One region of the Micromonospora sp. DT43 genome, then DNA from elsewhere that is predicted to be linked to it. Evidence: riboswitches for the same ligand, from Rfam matches in the RefSeq annotation. Region 1 holds a riboswitch; the other holds the start of a gene.
The links. Region 1 has a riboswitch for ZMP and ZTP ahead of ACLQ26_RS21690 (bifunctional 5,10-methylenetetrahydrofolate dehydrogenase/5,10-methenyltetrahydrofolate cyclohydrolase). Riboswitches for the same ligand answer to the same signal wherever they lie in the genome.

Region 1 (9,146 bases):
AAATGCGGTGCCGGCCGGAGTGACGCCCCGATAGAGTCCGCGGGCCGCCGGCCGGTGGCACTTACCCGCACGGACAGGCGGCGACAGTGAGTCAGCAGGTGGAGCAGTCTCCGGCGGTCGCGACGGGGACGACCCCGTCGCTGTGGCGCAGCCGGAACTTCCTCCTGCTCTGGGGTGGTCAGACCGTCAGCGAGCTGGGCACCCGGATCGCGAACGTGGCGGTGCCGCTACTCGCCGCCGACACCCTGCACGCCAGCGTGTTCCAGATCTCCCTGCTGACCGTCCTGGCCTGGCTGCCGTACCTGCTGTTCTCCCTGCCGGCGGGCATCGTCGCCGACCGGCTCGACAAGCGGCGGCTGATGATCGCGTGCGACCTGGGTCGGGCCGCGCTCCTGCTGTCGGTGCCGGTGGCCGCCCTTGTCGGCCACCTCGCCCTTCCCTTCCTGTACGCGGTGGTCGGGCTCGGCGGCGTGCTCACCGTGCTGTTCACCGTGGCGTACAAGACCCTGCTGCCCCGACTGGTGCCGGCGGACCTGCTGGTGGACGGCAACGCCAAGCTGACCATCAGCCAGGACGCCGCCGAACTGGTCGGCCCGACGGTGAGCGGCGCCTTGATCGGGCTGGTCGGCGCCGCCCGCACCTTCCTGGCCAACGGATTCGCCTTCCTGGTCAGCGCGCTGACGCTGATCCTGATCCGGCAGCCACCGGTACGCCGCGAGCCCGCTCCCCGCGTACCCCTGCGGGTGGAGCTGACCGACGGGCTCGGCTTCATCCGGCGACAGCCGATCCTGGTCAGCATCCTGGCCTGCACGACGTGGTCGAACTTCTGGGTGATGGCGTCCGCCTCGATCGAGGTGACCTTCCTGGTGCGGGAGCTGCACGCCGCGCCGGTGCAGGTGGGTCTGGTCTTCTCGGTCAGCGCCGTCGGTGGGCTGGTGGTGGGGGTGCTGGCCGCCCGCCTGTCGGCCTGGCTCGGCTCGGCCCGGGTGATCTGGGTGGCGATGACCGCGCCGGGCCCGTTCTATCTGCTGATGCCGTTGGCCCGACCCGGCTGGGGACTGCTGCTCTACGGGTTCGGGCTGGCCGCGTTCTCGGCCAACGTGGTGCTGTTCAACGTGGCGGCGATGTCGTACCGGCAGCGGATCACCCCGTCGGCGATCCTCGGCCGGGTCAACGCCGCGTTCCTCTGGATCTGTTTCGGGGTGGTCCCGCTCGGCGCGCTGACCGGCGGCGCGCTCGGCACGGCGCTGGGGCTGCGCGGGGCGCTCTGGGTGTGCGTGCTGGGCACCTGGGCGGCGTGCCTGTTCGTGGTCTGCTCGCCGCTGCGCCGAATGCGGGACATGCCGCCGCCGGTTTCGTCGTAGGGTCCGACGATGGCCACCTTTGCCGCGCCGGACGGGACGGCGCTCGCATACCGGACCCTCGGGGGCGGAGACCCGCTGGTCTGCCTGCCGGGCGGCCCGATGCGCGACTCCGCGTACCTCGGTGATCTCGGTGGCCTGGGCGCGCTGCGGACGCTTGTCGTTCTCGATCAGCGGGGCACCGGCCGGTCGGCGGCGCCGGCGAACGTCGCCACCTATCGCTGCGACCGACTGGTCGACGACGTGGAGGCACTGCGCCGGCACCTGGGCCTCGACCGGCTGGACCTGCTCGGGCACTCCGCCGGCGCCAACGTGGCGGTACAGTACGCGGCCCGGCACCCCGACCGGGTGGGCCGGCTCGCGCTTGTCACCCCGAGCACCCGAGCGGTCGGGTTGCCGGCGACGGCCGCGCTGCGTCAGGAGGTCACCCGCGCCCGCGTGGCCGAGCAGTGGTTTCCGGCGGCGGCGGAGGCCCTGGACTCCATGGTGGCCGGGTGGGCCAGCCCGGAAGCCTGGCAGGCGATCGCGCCGTTCTTCTACGGCCGGTGGGACGAGGCGGCCCAGGCGCACCAGGCTGCCGAGCCCGGCCAGCGCAACGAGGAGGCGGCGCGGATCTTCGGCAGCGAGGACGCCTTCGACCCGCCGGCCACCCGTGCCGCGCTCGCTGCGCACCGAGGCGCGGTGCTGCTGCTCGCCGGTGAGGTCGACCTCGGCGCGCCGCCCGGCCTCGTGGCCCAGTTCGGCGAGTTGATTCCCGGCGCCGAGGTGGTCGTGCAGGCGGGCGCGGGCCACTACCCGTGGCTCGACGACGCCGAGGCGTTCCGCACAACGCTCGCGGCGTTCCTCGCCGGCCCGGCCGGTGCTTGAGTCTCCACCGGGGGGAGACAGCAGGGTGGGGGCATGGACGGGGAAACGCGGTACACGATCGGCGACCTGGCCCGGCGGAGCGGCCTGAGCGTCAAGACCATCAGGTACTACGCCGACAGTGGGCTCGTGCCGCCCACCGATCGGAGCCCGGCCGGCTACCGGCGGTACGGCCCGGACGCCGTCGCCCGACTGGAACTGGTCCGGACGCTGCGCGACCTGGGCGTGGACCTGGCGTCCATCCGGCGGGTGGTGGACCAGGAGGTGCCCCTGCACGAGGTGGCCGCGGCGCACGCCGAGGCGCTGGCCGTGCAGATTCGGGTGCTGCGGCTGCGCCGGGCGGTGCTCACGGTGGCGGCGCGACGCGGGTCGGGCCCGGCGGAGGTGGACGACCTGCACCGACTGGCCCAACTCAGCGCCCGGGAACGGAAGCAACTGGTGGACGACTTCCTGGACAGCGTCTTCACGGGCGACCCGCCGACGTACCCGGGGGTGATCGTCTCGATGACGCCGGAGCTGCCCGACGACCCGACCACCGAGCAGGTGCAGGCGTGGCTGGAGCTGGCCGAGCTGTGCCGGGACGCCACCTTCCGGGCGAGCATGCGGCGGCTGGCGCGGCAGCACGCCGCCGACCACGACGTACCCGGGCCGCCCCGCCCGGACGCCGTCGCGATCGTCCGGGACGGGGTGGTCGACGCCCTGGCCGCCGGTCTGGATCCGACCGGCCCGGAGGCCGAGCCGGTGGTCGCGGCCGTCACCAGCCGGTACGCGCGACTGCACAACCTCCCCGACGACGCCGACCTGCGCCGTCGGCTGCTGGACCGGCTGACCCTGGCGAACGACAGCCGCCGGGACCGCTACCTCGACCTGCTGTCGGTGCTCAACGGTTGGGCGACGGGTGGCGGGGTGACGCCGGCGGTGGACTGGTTCAGTCGCGCGCTGCGCTCCCGGCTGCCGGCGAGGGCCTGATCTCAGCCGAACCAGGTCATCGCCTGACCGTGGCCCCGAGCCCAGGCCAGCGGCTTGCCGTCGAGCGCGAGGACGTTGTGCAGCGCCGCGTCCGGCGGGTCGGGCAGCCCGTCGTAGGGCAGCACCTCCGGGGCCTCGTTGGCGATCCAGTGCCCCGGCAGCTCACGCACCAGCCGGACGAACGCCTCCCGGCGCGCGACGGGCACCTGGTAGAGCACCGACGTGTGGAAGACGACAAGCGTCGCGTCCGCCGGCGCCCGCGCGGCAAGCGCCGCCAGGTCGTCCACCAGGTCACCGCGGACCAGCAGCGGCGGGTCGGCCGCGGCGATCGCCGCCGCGGCGCGCAGCCGGGCCCGCCGGTGCGCGTGCTCCGGCCAGATCAGGGCGTCCAGCCAGGACACGTCGCCGGGGTCGGTCACGTCGAGCGGGTTCAGGTCCAGGCCGGCCCGCCACACCACCTGGGGTACGCGCGCCGGCGGCACCACCCCGCTGGCCGCGCACTCCAGGATCGGCGTGCCTTCGCCGACCTCGTGCTCGCCGTAGCGGTAGGCGTACCGGTCGGGATAGAGGCAGAGGCCCGCCGACGCGCCGACCTCCAGCAGGGCGAGGGGCTGCGGCAACCCGGCGAGCACTGGCAGCAGGACCGCGCACCGGCCGGCCTCGTTCGTCTGGGTTGCCCTTCTTCGCAACTCCGTCTCGATGACCGGCCAGTGCGCCACCGTGTAGTCGTGAAAGGCGACCGGGTCGTCGACCGGCCCGCCCAGCCAGCGCACGACGCCGAACAGCAGGTTGGGTTGTCGCTTGCCGGGCGGGAGCGTGTCGAGCAGGGCGAGCAGGTCGCCGTCGTGGGCGACGGCCTGGGACAGCCGCTCGTACGTCGGTGAGACGCCGTGCGCCTCGCGGTTACCGAACTCGACGTACGCCTCGCTGGTTGTCATGCCCCGATGCTCGCAACATCGCGCCGGCTTTTCAGCCCCGCGGCCCCGGTGCCACCGGCGGCCTTCATCACGTTGACTCCTATACCGGAGAGTCATACTTATGACCCTCAGGTATACCGCCCAACGGCGACAGGCCTTCGGGCCGGGACGACGGACAGCATCAGGAAGCCGACTCCGATGAGACCCTCCCAGGCCGGCGCCTGACTGCCACCGTCGACGGACCCGCCACCTTCCAGCGCCGCGAGAACACCGCTGACCACCAGGTACGGAAGCATCGGCACCAGGAAGCCACCCGCCACCCAGGCGAAGAAGATCAGCGGTCGCGCGGGGAATCCGCCTGCCCCAGTCCTGGGCCAGCGCCAGCCCGACGGTGCAGCGCGACAGCGATCCAGACGACCTTGACGAGCAGGTACAGGGACATGGCCGACGCCGCCGAGTAGCCAGCGACCTTGCGGGCGGCGCTCCACCCCGCGCCGATGTCCCGCTCGGGCGGCACGGCCGCCACCGTCACGCCGACCTGTGCATCCGTCACTGGCCCCGCCCTCCGCCGCTACGCCCCATCCGGCTCCGGCTTTGACTCCGACCCGGCGATCCTCTCCCGGGTGTCGGCCGTCGGGATCCCGCCGTGGTGGGAGCTTCGTGCCGCATCGTCCCCCGGCCGAGGGAACGGCTCACGGCGCGAGCGTGGCAGGTGATCCCCGCCGCGCGTCCCCCGCTGGGCGACCGCCTCGCCGATGGGGCATCATCGGAGCACCGGCGACTGGCGGCACGGGGATGGTTGGAACCATCGGGGAGCCTCTCGCGGACGTCGACCGCCTGGGCGCCCGCGTCGAGGGGCAATCATGACCACGACCAGCGAATCTCTAGAGACGCACACCACACCCGGCGAGGCTCGGCTCCTGCCGGGCGCACCCGTCGCCGACGCCATTTTCGCCGAGGTCGCGGCCGCGGCCACGCGCCTCCGCGGCCGCGGGATCACACCGAGCCTCGCCACCATCCTGGTGGGCGACGACGACGCCAGCGCCGGCTACATCGGCATCAAGCAACGTCAGGCTGCCGCGCTCGGCTTCGACTCCCCGCACGTGCACCTGCCCGCCACCGCCACCCAGGCCGATCTGCACCGGGCCATTGCCACGTTCAACACGGATCCGGCCGTGCACGGACTGCTCGTGCAGTACCCCGTTCCGGGGCATCTGGACTACGACGCGGCGTTGCAGACCATCGACCCGGACAAGGACGTCGACGGCATGCATCCGCTGAACATGGGACGTCTCGCCGTCGGCCTGCCCGGCCCGTTGCCGTGCACCCCCGCAGGCATCGAAGCCCTCCTGGCGCACCACGAGATCCCCGTCGCCGGCCGCGAGGTAGTCATCCTCGGTCGCGGCGCCACCCTGGGCCGACCCCTGGCGATGCTGCTCGCCCAGAAGCGCCCGACGGCCAACGCCGCCGTCACAGTCGTACACACCGGCGTGCCCGACTGGGCCCGCTACACCCGCCGCGCCGACATCCTCGTCGCCGCCGCCGGCGTACCCGGGATCGTCAAGCCCGAGCACGTCAAGCCGGGCGCCGTCGTCATCGGCGCCGGCGTCCGCTACGCCGGGCGGCGGCTCCTGCCGGACGTGGACGAGGCGTGCGCCGAGGTCGCCGGCGCCATCACGCCCCGGGTCGGCGGGGTCGGCCCGACCACGGTGGCGATGCTGTTCCGCAACGCCGTCCGCGCCGCCGAGCGCGCGAGCCAGTAGCCGCTGCGGCCTCGGTGGGTGATCGCGGGTTCGCTGAAGTCGGGGTGTCCGGGCGGGCGCGATACCCCGGCTTTCTGAAACCCGAGTGACCATGTGGACGGCGGAAACGGCGCTGCCCCGGCTCTCCTGGCAGGAGGGCCGGGGCAGCGCTGATGCGTACGTCAGCTGCAGCCGCTTGTGGAGCCGCAGCCCTCGCAGACGTAGCAGCTACCGGCGGGGCGCATCTTCGTACCGCAGGTGAAGCAGAGCGGCGCGTCCGCGGCCTTGCCGATCACGGCCTCCAGCAGTTCGGTGCTGGAACCCACGCTCGGGGCCGGCTTGGCGGCGGCCACGTCGGCCATCTCCTGGGCCGGCTGGGCGACGGCCTCGGTCTTGGCCGGAGCCTCGACCGGCGCGGACGACGCCATCGCGGTGAGCTCGGCACCGGTGACGGCGGTGGCCTCCGCGTCGGCCTCGGCCCGCAGCTGGGCGGCCCGCTCGCCGGCGGTGAAGATGCCCAGCTCGGCGCGGCGCTCGTAGGGCAGGAAGTCCAGCGCCAGGCGACGGAAGATGTAGTCCATCACCGAGGCCGCCATGCGCACGTCCGGGTCGTCGGTCATACCGGCCGGCTCGAAGCGCATGTTCGTGAACTTGCTGACGAACGTCTCCAGCGGCACGCCGTACTGCAGGCCGATGCTGATGGCCACCGAGAAGGCGTCCATCACACCGGCAAGCGTCGAGCCCTGCTTGGACATCTTGAGGAACACCTCGCCGAGGCCGTCGTCCGGGTAGGACGACGCGGTCAGGTAACCCTCGGCGCCACCGACGGAGAAGCTGACCGTCTCGGACGGGCGCTTCTTCGGCAGGCGCTTGCGCACCGGCCGGTACTCGATGACCTTCTCGACCGCGGCCGGTGCGGCCGGTGCCGTCTCGACGGCGGCCGGCTCGGTGGCCTTGTTGGACTTGGCCACCGAGAGCGGCTGGCCGACCTTGCAGTTGTCCCGGTAGATCGCCAGCGCCTTCAGGCCGAGCTTCCAGCCCTCGAAGTAGATCTTCTCGACGTCCTCGACGGTGGCCGCCTCCGGCATGTTCACCGTCTTGGAGATGGCGCCGGAGACGAACGGCTGGATGGCCGCCATCATCCGCACGTGACCCATCGGGGCGATGGTCCGCTCCCCCATGGCGCAGTCGAACACCGGGTAGTGCTCCGGCTTGAGGCCGGGAGCGTCCACCACGTGACCGTGGTCGGCGATGTGCTCGACGATGGCCTCGACCTGCTCCTCGGGGTAGCCGAGGCTGCGCAGGGCGCGCGGCACGGTCTGGTTGACGATCTGCATCGAACCGCCGCCGACCAGCTTCTTGAACTTGACCAGCGCCAGGTCCGGCTCCACGCCGGTCGTGTCGCAGTCCATCATGAAGCCGATCGTGCCGGTCGGGGCGAGGACGCTCGCCTGCGCGTTACGCCAGCCGAACTTGTCGCCGATCTTGTTGCCCTGGGTCCACTGCTTCGTCGCCTCACGGACGATCGCGGTGGCCACCGGGCTGGTCGGCTTGATCTCGTCGTTGGCGGCGGCGTGCTTGCGCATGACCCGCTTGTGCGGCTCGGCGTTACGGGCGTAGCCGTCGTACGGGCCGACGACGCCGGCCAGCTCGGCCGAGCGGCGGTACGCGGTGCCGGTCATCAGCGACGTGATCGACGCGGCGACCGAGCGGCCCTGGTCCGAGTCGTACGGCAGGCCGGTGGCCATCAGCAGGGCGCCCAGGTTGGCGTAGCCGATGCCGAGCTGCCGGTAGGCGCGGGAGGTCTCACCGATCTTGTCGGTCGGGAAGTCCGCGAAGCAGATCGAGATGTCCATCGCGGTGATGACGAACTCGACGGACTTGACGAACTTCTCCACCTCGAAGCCACCGTCGGCGCGGAGGAACTTCATCAGGTTGAGCGAGGCCAGGTTGCACGAGGAGTTGTCCAGGTGCAGGTACTCCGAGCAGGGGTTCGACGCGGTGATCCGCCCGGTCTCCGGGCAGGTGTGCCAGTCGTTGATCGTGTCGTCGTACTGCAGGCCCGGGTCGGCGCACTCCCAGGCGGCCTGGGCGATGGAACGGAACAGCTTCTTCGCCTCGACCGTCTCGATGGTCGAGCCGTCGAGCCGACCCCGCAGGTCGAAGCCGCCGTCGTTCTCCACAGCCGTCATGAACTCGTCGGAGACCCGGACCGAGTTGTTGGCGTTCTGGTACTGCACGCTGACGATGTCGGAGCCGCCGAGGTCCATGTCGAACCCGGCGTCACGCAGCGCGCGGATCTTGTCCTCCTCGCGCGCCTTGGTGACCACGAACTCCTGGATGTCCGGGTGGTCGACGTCGAGGATGACCATCTTGGCCGCCCGGCGGGTCGCGCCACCGGACTTGATGGTGCCGGCCGAGGCGTCCGCGCCGCGCATGAAGCTGACCGGGCCGGAGGCGTTGCCCCCGGAGGAGAGCAGCTCGCGGGACGAGCGGATCCGCGACAGGTTGACGCCGGAGCCGGAGCCGCCCTTGAAGATCAGCCCCTCCTCCTTGTACCAGTCGAGGATGGAGTCCATCGAGTCGTCGACGGCGAGGATGAAGCAGGCGCTTACCTGCTGCGGCGACGGCGTGCCGACGTTGAACCAGACCGGCGAGTTGAAGCTGAACACCTGGTGCAGCAGCATCCAGGTCAGCTCGTGGGCGAAGACCTCGGCGTCGGCCGGGCTGGCGAAGTAGCCGTACTCCTCACCCGCGGTGCGGTAGGTGGTGACCACCCGGTCGATCAACTGCTTGAGCGACCACTCACGCTCCGGGGTCCCCACCGCGCCCCGGAAGTACTTGGTGGTCACGATATTGGCCGCGTTGACGCTCCACGACTCCGGGAACTCCACGCCCCGCTGCTCGAAGTTGATCGAGCCGTCCCGCCAGTTCGTCATCACGACGTCGCGGCGCTCCCACGACACCTCGTCGTACGGGTGGACCCCCTCGGTCGTCCACACCCGCTCGATCTTCAGCCCCGCGCCTGTCTTGTTCCGTGAACGGCTAGTAGTCACGCCGTTGCCCCCCTCGTCTGCGCGGTCACCCACCGCGCGTCCCAATCTCTTGAAAAACCGTGAAGTCTCAGCTGGTACGGCCGGCGGCCTCAACCGCGTCGGCCCGGCCCTGCTCCCGGGCTCGCGCCACGGCCCGCAACGTCTCGATCTCGCGCTCGAAGTCGGCGAGCGAGTCGAAGGAGCGGTAGACACTGGCGAACCGCAGGTAGGCGATCTCGTCCAGGTCGCGCAGTGGGC
Region 2 (9,146 bases), on a different contig from region 1:
CCGCGCTCGCTGTCGTCGCGGTCTCGGCGGTACCCGCCGCGCTGACGTACCACCTCGTCGAGAATCCGGTACGCCGGTCCCGGACCCTCACCGACCAGCCGGCCGTCGCCCTGCGCGTCGGCGCCGTGTGCACCGGCGCGGCCGCGCTGGCCGGCCTGGCGTTCCAACTGGCCATTCCCTCGACGGACAACCCGACCCCCGCCTCGTCGGTCATCATGGGCCAGGTGCCCGGCGCCAGCACGCAGGCGGCCCCACCGGCGGCGCCCGGCGCCGCGGCTCTCGGCTCCTCGCCCCGCACCAGCCCGGCCGGACTACCAGTCGACCGGGTCGACTCGATCACCCCCAACCCGGTGACGGCGGCGCGCGACGCACCGTCGTTCCTGACGACGAAGAGTTGCCACGTGTCGGTGGAATCCTCGACGCCCGAGGTGTGCGTCTACGGCAACCAGAACGCGGCGACCACGATCGCGCTCGTCGGCGACTCGCACGCCGACCACTGGGTTCCGGCCATGCGGCGCGCAGCGGAGACGAACGGCTGGCGCCTCGCCACCTACACCAAGTCCGGCTGCCCGTTCCTCACGGCGGAGATCACCCAGAACGACAGGCCCTACACCTCCTGCACCGAGTGGAACCGGAAGGTACGGGAGGGGCTGCTCGGCGGGAACCGGCCCGACCTCCTGGTCGTCACCAACGCCGAGTATCCGGTCGACGGCGAGCCGGGGCGGTCCGCGATGGCCCGCGAGATGAGAAAGACGTGGAGCGGCATGGTCGGGGAGAAGATTCCGGTGGTGGTGCTGCGGGACACGCCGCTGCACCTCACCGACATCGCCGAGTGCGTGTCCAAGAACCCGAAACGCCTGACGAAGTGCGCCACTCCCCGGCAGGAGGCCCTCGGCCGTGGAGGCGGTCCCGCTCAGGAGGAGGCCGCCGACGGCCTCGACGGCGTCCGTCTGGTCGACCTGAACGACTGGATCTGCCCCGCGGACCGCTGCGCCCCCGTCATCGGAGGCGTCCTCGTCTGGCGCGACGCGCACCACCTGACCGCGACCTACTCGGCGTCCCTCGCACCTCGGGTGGGCGCCGCGCTCAAGCCGGTGATCGCCGGGCTGTGACAGCTACGTCCGGCGGGAGGCTCACCGCTCGGGCGGGGCCTCCAGGCCCTCCCGGTCGGCCAGCTCCAGCAGGGGCTCCAGCGAGTGCCGGTCACCGTCGAGGCCGGCGTGCGGGTCGCCACGCTCGGCGAACCGGGCCGGCACGGTGAGCACGTCGAAGTCCTCCGGTCGGGCGTCGTCCAGCTCGGCCCAGTCCAAGGGGGCCGACACGAGCGCCCGGGGGGTCGGCCGAATCGAGTACGCCGAGGCCATCGTGTGGTCGCGCGACATCTGGTTGTAGTCGACGAAGACCGGCCGGTCCCGCTGCTCCCGCCACCACGTCGTGGTCACCAGCTCCGGCAGCCGGCGCTGCATTTCCCGACCCAGCGCGAGCACCGCCCGGCGACACTCGCCGAAGCTCCACCTCGGCTCGATCGACAGATAGACGTGCAGGCCCCTGCCGCCGGTGGTCTTCGGATAGGCGGTCATGCCCAGCTCGGCGAGGAACGCCCGCACCTCCCGGGCCACCGGCACCACCTGCTCGAAGCCGACGCCGGGCATCGGATCGAGGTCGATGCGCAGCTGGTCGGGGCGTTCCACGTCGGCGGCCGACACCGGCCACGGGTGGAAACGCAGGGTGCCCAGGTTGGCCGCCCAGATCACCACTGCCAGCTCGCTCGGCGCGACCTCGTCGGCGGTCCGGCCGCTGGGGAAGGTGATGTGCGCCGTCCGCACCCAGTCGGGCGCGCCCGCCGGCAGCCGCTTCTGATAGAACGCGTCGCCGCGGTTGGTCTGCCGGGTCGCGATCGTCGCGCCCTCGAAGACGCCGCGCGGCCAGCGTTCCAGCATGGTCGGCCGGTCCCGCAGCGCGCGCAGGATGCCGTCGCCGACAGCCAGGAAGTAGCGGACCACGTCCAGCTTGGTCAGCCCGCGCTCCGGGAAGTACGGCTTGTCGGGGCTGGAGACGCGGACCAGCCGCTCCCCCACCCGGATCTCCTCCGCCGCCGTGGCCACGCCCCAGAGGGTACGGCGTGGGACGCCGGCCCGGGGGCGACCGGCCGGACCAGCCTGGCGCGCTGCCGCCCCCAGCCGACCAAGGCGCGGTTACGCGGTGCGGCGCCCGGGTAGGGGGTCGGCATGGCGGAACTGTCGACGCTCTGGATCATCCGGCACGGGGAGAGCACCGCGAACGTGGCGGCCACCCGGGCCGAGGCTGACGGCGCGGAGCTGATCGGGCTCAGCCACCGCGACGCCGACGTGCCGCTCTCCCCCACCGGCGAGGAGCAGGCTCGGGCGACCGGCCGCTGGCTCGCCGGGCTACCCGAGGACCGGCGCCCGGACGTGGCGGTGGTCTCGCCGTACCTGCGGGCGGTGTCCACGGCCGAGCTGGCGCTGCACGGCACCGGGGTGCCGGTGAGCCGGGACGAGCGGCTGCGCGACCGGGAGTTGGGCATCCTCGACGGCCTCACCGGGCACGGGGTGCGCCGACGGTTTCCGGACGAGGCCGAGCGCCGCGACCGGCTGGGCAAGTTCTACTACCGGCCGCCCGGCGGTGAGGCCTGGACCGACGTGGCGCTGCGACTGCGAACGCTGCTCGGTGACCTGCGCCGCGACCACGAGGGCCAGCGGGTGCTGCTCTTCGGCCACGACGCGCTGGTCTTCCTGCTGCGTTACCTGGTGGAGGGGCTGACCGAGCCGGAGCTGATGGCGCTGACCCGCGAACACGTGATCGCCAACTGCTCGATCACCGACTGGACCGCCGACGACGACGGCCGGCTGACGCTTGGTGGATTCAACGAGATCGGCCACCTGCACCGGCAGGGCGCCGAGCCGACCAGGGAGGACGAGATCCATGCCGAACCGGTCTGAGGTTCAGGTGATCACGCCGGGGCTGTTGCGGGACTGGGCGCTGCCGGTGCCGGCCGGCGGCAAGGAGAGCCGGGGCACCGTGCTCGTGATCGGCGGGTCCCGCTTCACCCCCGGGGCGGTCCTGCTCGCCGGGGTGGCCGCGCTGCGCGCCGGCGCCGGGGTGCTCCAGCTCGCCGCCGCCGAGTCCACCGCGGCCACGCTGAGCATCCAGGTGCCCGAGGCGCTTGTGGTCGGGCTGCCGGAGACCTCCGACGGCGCGGTCGCCGCCGATCGGGACGGCCAGCTCGGCGAGCTGGTCGGCGCCGCTGACGTGGTGGCGCTGGGCCCCGGCCTGAAGGGCATCGACGAGACGGGCCGGCTGCTGGATCTCGTCCTGGAGGCGGCGGGGCAACACACCCCGCTGGTCCTCGACGCGTACGCCCTGGGCGCGCTCAGCCACGAGCCGAAGCTGTTGGTCGGCTCGGGCCGCCCGGTGGTGCTCACCCCGAACGTCACCGAGGCCGGGCACCTGCTCGGCCGGGATCCGGGTGACGACCTGGGCGCCGAGGCCGCCGAGCTGGCCGACCGGTACGAGGCCGTCGTCTCGCTCTACGGCCACGTGGCCGCCCCGGACGGGCGCGGCTGGCGGGAGGAGAGCGGGGACGCGGGGCTCGGCACGTCCGGCAGCGGAGACGTGCTCGCCGGCCTGCTGGCCGGGCTGCTCTCCCGGGGCGCCGACCCGGCGCAGGCCGCCTGCTGGGGGGCGTTCGCACACTCGGTGAGCGGCCAGCGGCTGATCCCCCGCTATGGCCGGATCGGTTTCCTGGCCCGGGAACTGCTCGACGAGATCCCGCGCACCCTGGCGACGGTCTGAGGCGGTTTCACCTGTTTCCCCGTTCGGCGTGGGGGTACCGGAACCCCACCAGCCGAGACTTTTCAGGGGGGGTCATGCCGGTGTCGACCGATGCCATCGTCCTGCTCAAAGAGGACCACAAGGAGATGCGCCGTCTGTTCAAGGCCTTCCAGGATGCCGAGGAGGGGCCGGCGTCGCATCCGGCTCAAGGTTGCGGATGATCACGGCGGTGACCAGCGGCTCGCAAGGTAGGTCCGGACGATTCCGAACTAAGGCGTCCGGAACTACCTTGCGGATGCGCTATACAGGCAGCAGTCGTGTCTGGTTCTCGGTGACGAGTAGCACCTCACCGTCGCGCAGCGCCCAGTGTGGCCTCCTTGCGCTGGTGTACGCGGCCGACACGGCGTCACAGGCGGCGGTCTCCGGATGGCCGGGGGAACGCACATGCGGCACGAACGGGCGGTCAAGCAGGCCAAGCCCGGTCATGATCGGTTCGGCGACGGCGGCGGGGTTGTCGACGAGTTCCAGACCGTTCAGGTCAGGGGCCAGGACGCAGGCACCGGCGCTGTAGCCGCCGTAGACGACCGCGCCGCGACGTAGCAGATCGAGCAGCACAATGTCGGCGCCCGTGTCGGCCAGGACCCGGCGCAGCACGAAAACGTTGCCGCCACGGACCCACACGATGTCGTAGGTGGCGAGGCTGGACACCATGGCGGGCTCACGCAAGTCGATCAGCGTGACGTCGAGGCCAACCGCTTCGAGATCGTCAAGGTCGCGCCGCAGGCCGGTCTCACGCGTCTCAGTGGGAAGCCCGTCGAGGGCGTTCGGGATCAAGGCGGTGCGCCGGCCGTTGCCAGCTAGGGCGACAAGCTGGTCAGGATGCGCTCCGGTACGGAACGACGACAGGTACAGGCGCATCGAAGCAGTATGGCGCTACGCGCCCGGAGTGGGAATTCGTCCGTTGCGAGCTGGCGCCGGCGCTCCAGAGGAGTACCCCGGATAACTCGGCATCGCGCCACCAACCCGGCATGTAAGGGTGACTCGCAAGATTTTCCGGACGGCTCGCAAGATCACTCGCAGGCCTTTCCCGGACACTCGCAGGATTCGCGCGGACGCGACAGCCGGCGAGCAAGCGGCAGAAGCTGGTGAACCAGATCCTGGAGGCCCTCACGGTCCACACCTACCTGGAGAACGAGGTGATGTACCCGGAGGTCCGCCGGCTCCTGCCCGACCTGGAGGACGACATCCTCGAGTCGTACGAGGAACACCACGTCGCGGACGTGCTCTGCCTCGAACTGGCCGCCATGGACGCCGACGACGAGCGCTTCAACGCCAAGACGACAGTGCTGATCGAGAACGTCACCCACCACGTCGAGGAGGAAGAGGAGGAGTGGTTCCCGAAGGTCCGCGAGGCGTTGGGACGTAAGCAGCTCCAGGAGATCGGCGAGAAGATGATCGCGCTGCGCGCGGACGCGCCGCGTACCCCCACCCAGCCGAAGGCGATCAAGAAGGCACGCGACGCGGTGACGGCCTGAGCCCACCACCGCCTGACGAGGGGCCCGGCGCGATGCCGGGCCCCTCGTCGCGTACCGCGGATCAGTCGCCCGAGCCCGGCTCGGCCATCCGACGGTGCTGCTCGGCCTTGAGCTTGTCCGGGATGATCTTCCCGGCGGCCGTCTGCACCTTGTTCACCAGCGAGCCGGCGGTGACGGTCTGGTCACCCTTCATCAGCGCGGCGAAGCCCTGCGCGGCGACCTCGGCCGGGTCGTCCTTCTTCCCGGAGCCCACCCGGGTGTCCTGCATCTCGGCCCGCTCGAAGAACGCGGTGTCGGTCGGGCCGGGCATCAGCGCGGTCACCGTGACGCCGGTGTCCTTCAGTTCGTTGCGTAGCGCCTCGGCGAAGGACTGCACGAACGACTTCGACGCGTTGTAGACCGCCTGGAACGGTCCCGGCATGGTGGAGGCGATCGACGAGGTGAACAGCACCCGGCCCGCGCCCCGCTCGACCATGCCGGGCAGCAGTCGCTTGGCCAGGTGCACGGTCGACCGCACGTTGAGATCGACGATCTCCAACTCGTCGCGCAGGTTGGTGCCGCCGACGAACGCGCCGCCGGCTCCCCGACCGGCGTTGAGCGCCAGCGCGTCCAGGGGACGTCCGGTCCTGGCGACCGCGCTCACCAGCTCCTCGACGCCCTGCTCGGTGGACAGGTCGACGCGGACCGGCTGGATCTGGGCACCGCCGTCGCGGCGCATCTTGTCGGCGGCCGCGGCGATGCCGTCGTCCTCGGCGGCGACGACCAGGTCGAAGCCGTGCTCGGCGAACTGCACGGCCAACTCGTAGCCGATTCCGCTGGACGCACCGGTGACAAGTGCGAGCGGACGGCCGGTGGTCGGTGTGGTCATGGTTGTCGACTCCTCTCCTACGGGTGCGGCAGACCTCTCTGAAGTGCCCTCCCACGGGCGGTCCAACCACCTCGGCGTGTCACGTCGGTAGGTCGGCCGGGTCCGCCCCGGCCGACCCCGGTAGGATCGGCGCGGGCCGTTACTGGCGCGTGGGGATGGATAACCATCGGGGAGCGGCCCCGTCACACGGACGTTTGCCGAGCGCCTGGGCCTTCCCGCACGTCTGTTGGAGGTCGCATGTCGCACAACGCCGAATCCACCGCATTCCGGAGCGCCCTCGAGGTGATCCGGGCTGTCGAGCCGCGGGTGGCCGACGCCATCGGCGCCGAGCTGACCGACCAGCGGGAGTCGCTCAAGCTCATCGCCAGCGAGAACTACGCCTCCCCGGCGACCCTGCTGGCCATGGGCAACTGGTTCAGCGACAAGTACGCCGAGGGCACGGTGGGGCGTCGCTTCTACGCCGGCTGCCAGAACGTCGACACCGTCGAGGCCCTCGCCGCCGAGCACGCCCGTGAGCTGTTCGGCGCGGCGCACGCGTACGTGCAGCCGCACTCGGGTATCGACGCCAACCTGGTCGCCTTCTGGGCGGTGCTCGCCGACCGGGTGGAGTCCCCCGCGCTGAAGAAGGCCCAGGTCCGCCAGGTCAACGACCTCAGCGAGGCCGACTGGTTCGCGCTGCGCCGCGAGCTGGGCAACCAGCGGATGCTCGGCATGTCGCTGGACGCCGGTGGTCACCTCACGCACGGTTTCCGGCCGAACATCTCCGGCAAGATGTTCGACCAGCGCAGCTACGGCACCGACCCGGCGACCGGCCTGATCGACTACGACCGGGTGGCCGAGGCGGCCCGCGAGTTCAAGCCTCTGATCCTGGTCGGCGGCTACTCGGCGTACCCCCGGAAGGTGAACTTCCGGATCCTGCGGGAGATCGCCGACTCGGTCGGGGCCACCTTCATGGTCGACATGGCGCACTTCGCCGGCCTGGTGGCCGGCAAGGTCTTCACCGGCGACTTCGATCCGGTGCCGCACGCGCACATCGTCACCACCACCACCCACAAGTCGCTGCGCGGCCCGCGCGGCGGCATGGTGCTCTGCCAGCCGGAGCTGGCCGACCAGGTGGACCGGGGCTGCCCGATGGTGCTCGGTGGTCCGCTGCCGCACGTGATGGCCGCCAAGGCGGTCGCCCTCGCGGAGGCCCGCCGCCCCGACTTCGCCGACTACGCCCAGCGGATCGTCGACAACGCGCAGGCCCTCGCGGAGGGGCTGCTGCGCCGCGGCGCGAAGCTGGTCACCGGCGGCACCGACAACCACCTGGTGCTTATCGACGTGTCCGGCTACGGGCTCACCGGCCGGCAGGCCGAGCAGGCCCTGCTGGACTCGGGCATCGTCACCAACCGCAACTCGGTCCCGCAGGACCCGAACGGCGCCTGGTACACGTCGGGCATCCGGATCGGCACGCCGGCACTGACCACCCGGGGGCTGGGCACCGCCGAGATGGACCAGACCGCGGAGCTGATCCACACCGTGCTGACCCAGACCACCGCCGGCGCCAACGCCGACGGCACCCCGTCCAAGGCGAAGTACACGCTCGACGCCGACCTGGCCGACAAGATCGCCCGCCAGGCCACCGACCTGCTGGCCCCGTACCCGCTCTACCCGGCCATCGACCTGGCCTGACTGTCGCGCCGGCCGAGCGGTCGGCGGCACTCGCCCCAACGAGCGGTATACCGCGGCGTCATAACTATGACTCCGCGGTATACCGCTCACCGTTGTGACCGCCCCGGCGGGCGGCCGGGGGTCAGTTCAGGGGACGCTTGAGGTGATAGCGGTGGACCTCGGTGCTGCCCTGCACGTTGTTCACGTCCTCGGCGGCCGAGACCAGCTCCCAGCCCTCCCGGCCGGCCCGGTTGAGGTGCGCGATGGCCGTGTCGCCGTAGGCGGTGATGTCCTTACGCGATCCGTCCGGCCCGTACCAGACGAACGAGACTGTGAAATTGCGGCCCTGTCCCTGATAGCGGCGGACGAGCAAGGCGTACTCCCAGGCAACCATGCGGCCCATTATGACCGTCCACGCAGGAGCTCGTCGGTGATGAGGGCGGCGAGCCGGTCCAACCCCGTGTCGATCTGCTCGGGTGTCACCGCGCTCACCGACAACCGCAGCGCGCACACCGGCGCCGTGTCGTCGTAGAAGTGCGCCATGGGCGTCCAGAGCACGCCGTAGTCCCGCGCCGAGCGGTCGAGCAGCGCGTCGTCGACAGCGAACGGCACGGTCACCACCACGAAGAACCCCCCGGCCGGCACCGTCCACCGCACCGCCGCCGGCCGGCCGGGCGAATCCGGGAAACGCCGGGCCAGCCCGGCGACGAGATGACGCAGATTGCGGGCGTACGCGGCCCGCTCCCGGGTGTTCGCGGGCACCAGGCTGCACCCGTGCTCCAGCAGCCGCCCGCCGATCACCGCCTGGGCGATAGGCGAGGTGTTCACCGTGACCATGCTCTTGATCATGGCGAGCTGGTCGGCGAGCGGGCCGACCCGACCGTCCGGCCCGGCCACCCGCTGGTCGGCGATCACGTAACCGACCCGCGCGCCGGGCAGCACGGTCTTGGCGAACGAACCGAGGTAGACCACCCGACGGTCGGTGTCCAGCGCCTTGAGGGTGGGCGGACGCGGCCCGTCCTCGACGGGAAACAGCCCGTACGGATTGTCCTCCAACAGCAGCAGGTCCTCCTCGGCGGCCAGCGCCAACAGCCGCCGTCGGTCGGCGACGTCGATGCTGACCCCGGACGGGTTGGCGAAGTCGGGCAGCACGTAGCAGGCGCGCGGCCGGCGGCCCTCCGCCCGGGCCCGGCGTACCTGTGCCCGCAGGTCATCCAGGTCCACCCCGGACGGCCCACCCGCGACCGGCCACACCGGCAGGTCCACCAGCCGGGCCGCCCCGGTCAGCCCGACGTAGG

Region 2: it holds a riboswitch for ZMP and ZTP, as region 1 does, so the genes downstream of both, ACLQ26_RS31560 (glycine hydroxymethyltransferase) here and ACLQ26_RS21690 (bifunctional 5,10-methylenetetrahydrofolate dehydrogenase/5,10-methenyltetrahydrofolate cyclohydrolase) in region 1, are expected to answer to the same signal.

The regions. Positions count from the first base shown of each region.
Region 1 is NZ_JBNCKR010000009.1:133,154-142,299, forward strand. It holds gene ACLQ26_RS21665 (MFS transporter) at 87-1,364, shown strand; gene ACLQ26_RS21670 (alpha/beta fold hydrolase) at 1,374-2,228, shown strand; gene ACLQ26_RS21675 (MerR family transcriptional regulator) at 2,262-3,194, shown strand; gene ACLQ26_RS21680 (DUF2332 domain-containing protein) at 3,197-4,132, opposite strand; gene ACLQ26_RS21685 (hypothetical protein) at 4,446-4,664, opposite strand; ZMP/ZTP riboswitch at 4,879-4,961, shown strand; gene ACLQ26_RS21690 (bifunctional 5,10-methylenetetrahydrofolate dehydrogenase/5,10-methenyltetrahydrofolate cyclohydrolase) at 4,975-5,874, shown strand; gene ACLQ26_RS21695 (vitamin B12-dependent ribonucleotide reductase) at 6,036-8,942, opposite strand; gene nrdR (transcriptional regulator NrdR) at 8,977-9,146, opposite strand, start outside.
Region 2 is NZ_JBNCKR010000021.1:82,256-91,401, forward strand. It holds gene ACLQ26_RS31520 (acyltransferase family protein) at 1-1,112, shown strand, start outside; gene ACLQ26_RS31525 (DNA polymerase domain-containing protein) at 1,134-2,105, opposite strand; gene ACLQ26_RS31530 (histidine phosphatase family protein) at 2,229-2,960, shown strand; gene ACLQ26_RS31535 (NAD(P)H-hydrate dehydratase) at 2,944-3,813, shown strand; gene ACLQ26_RS31540 (hypothetical protein) at 3,888-4,013, shown strand; gene ACLQ26_RS31545 (Type 1 glutamine amidotransferase-like domain-containing protein) at 4,093-4,710, opposite strand; partial or broken gene ACLQ26_RS31550 (hemerythrin domain-containing protein) at 4,872-5,327, shown strand; gene ACLQ26_RS31555 (SDR family NAD(P)-dependent oxidoreductase) at 5,389-6,195, opposite strand; ZMP/ZTP riboswitch at 6,324-6,413, shown strand; gene ACLQ26_RS31560 (glycine hydroxymethyltransferase) at 6,433-7,869, shown strand; gene ACLQ26_RS31565 (hypothetical protein) at 7,991-8,251, opposite strand; gene ACLQ26_RS31570 (PLP-dependent aminotransferase family protein) at 8,251-9,146, opposite strand, start outside.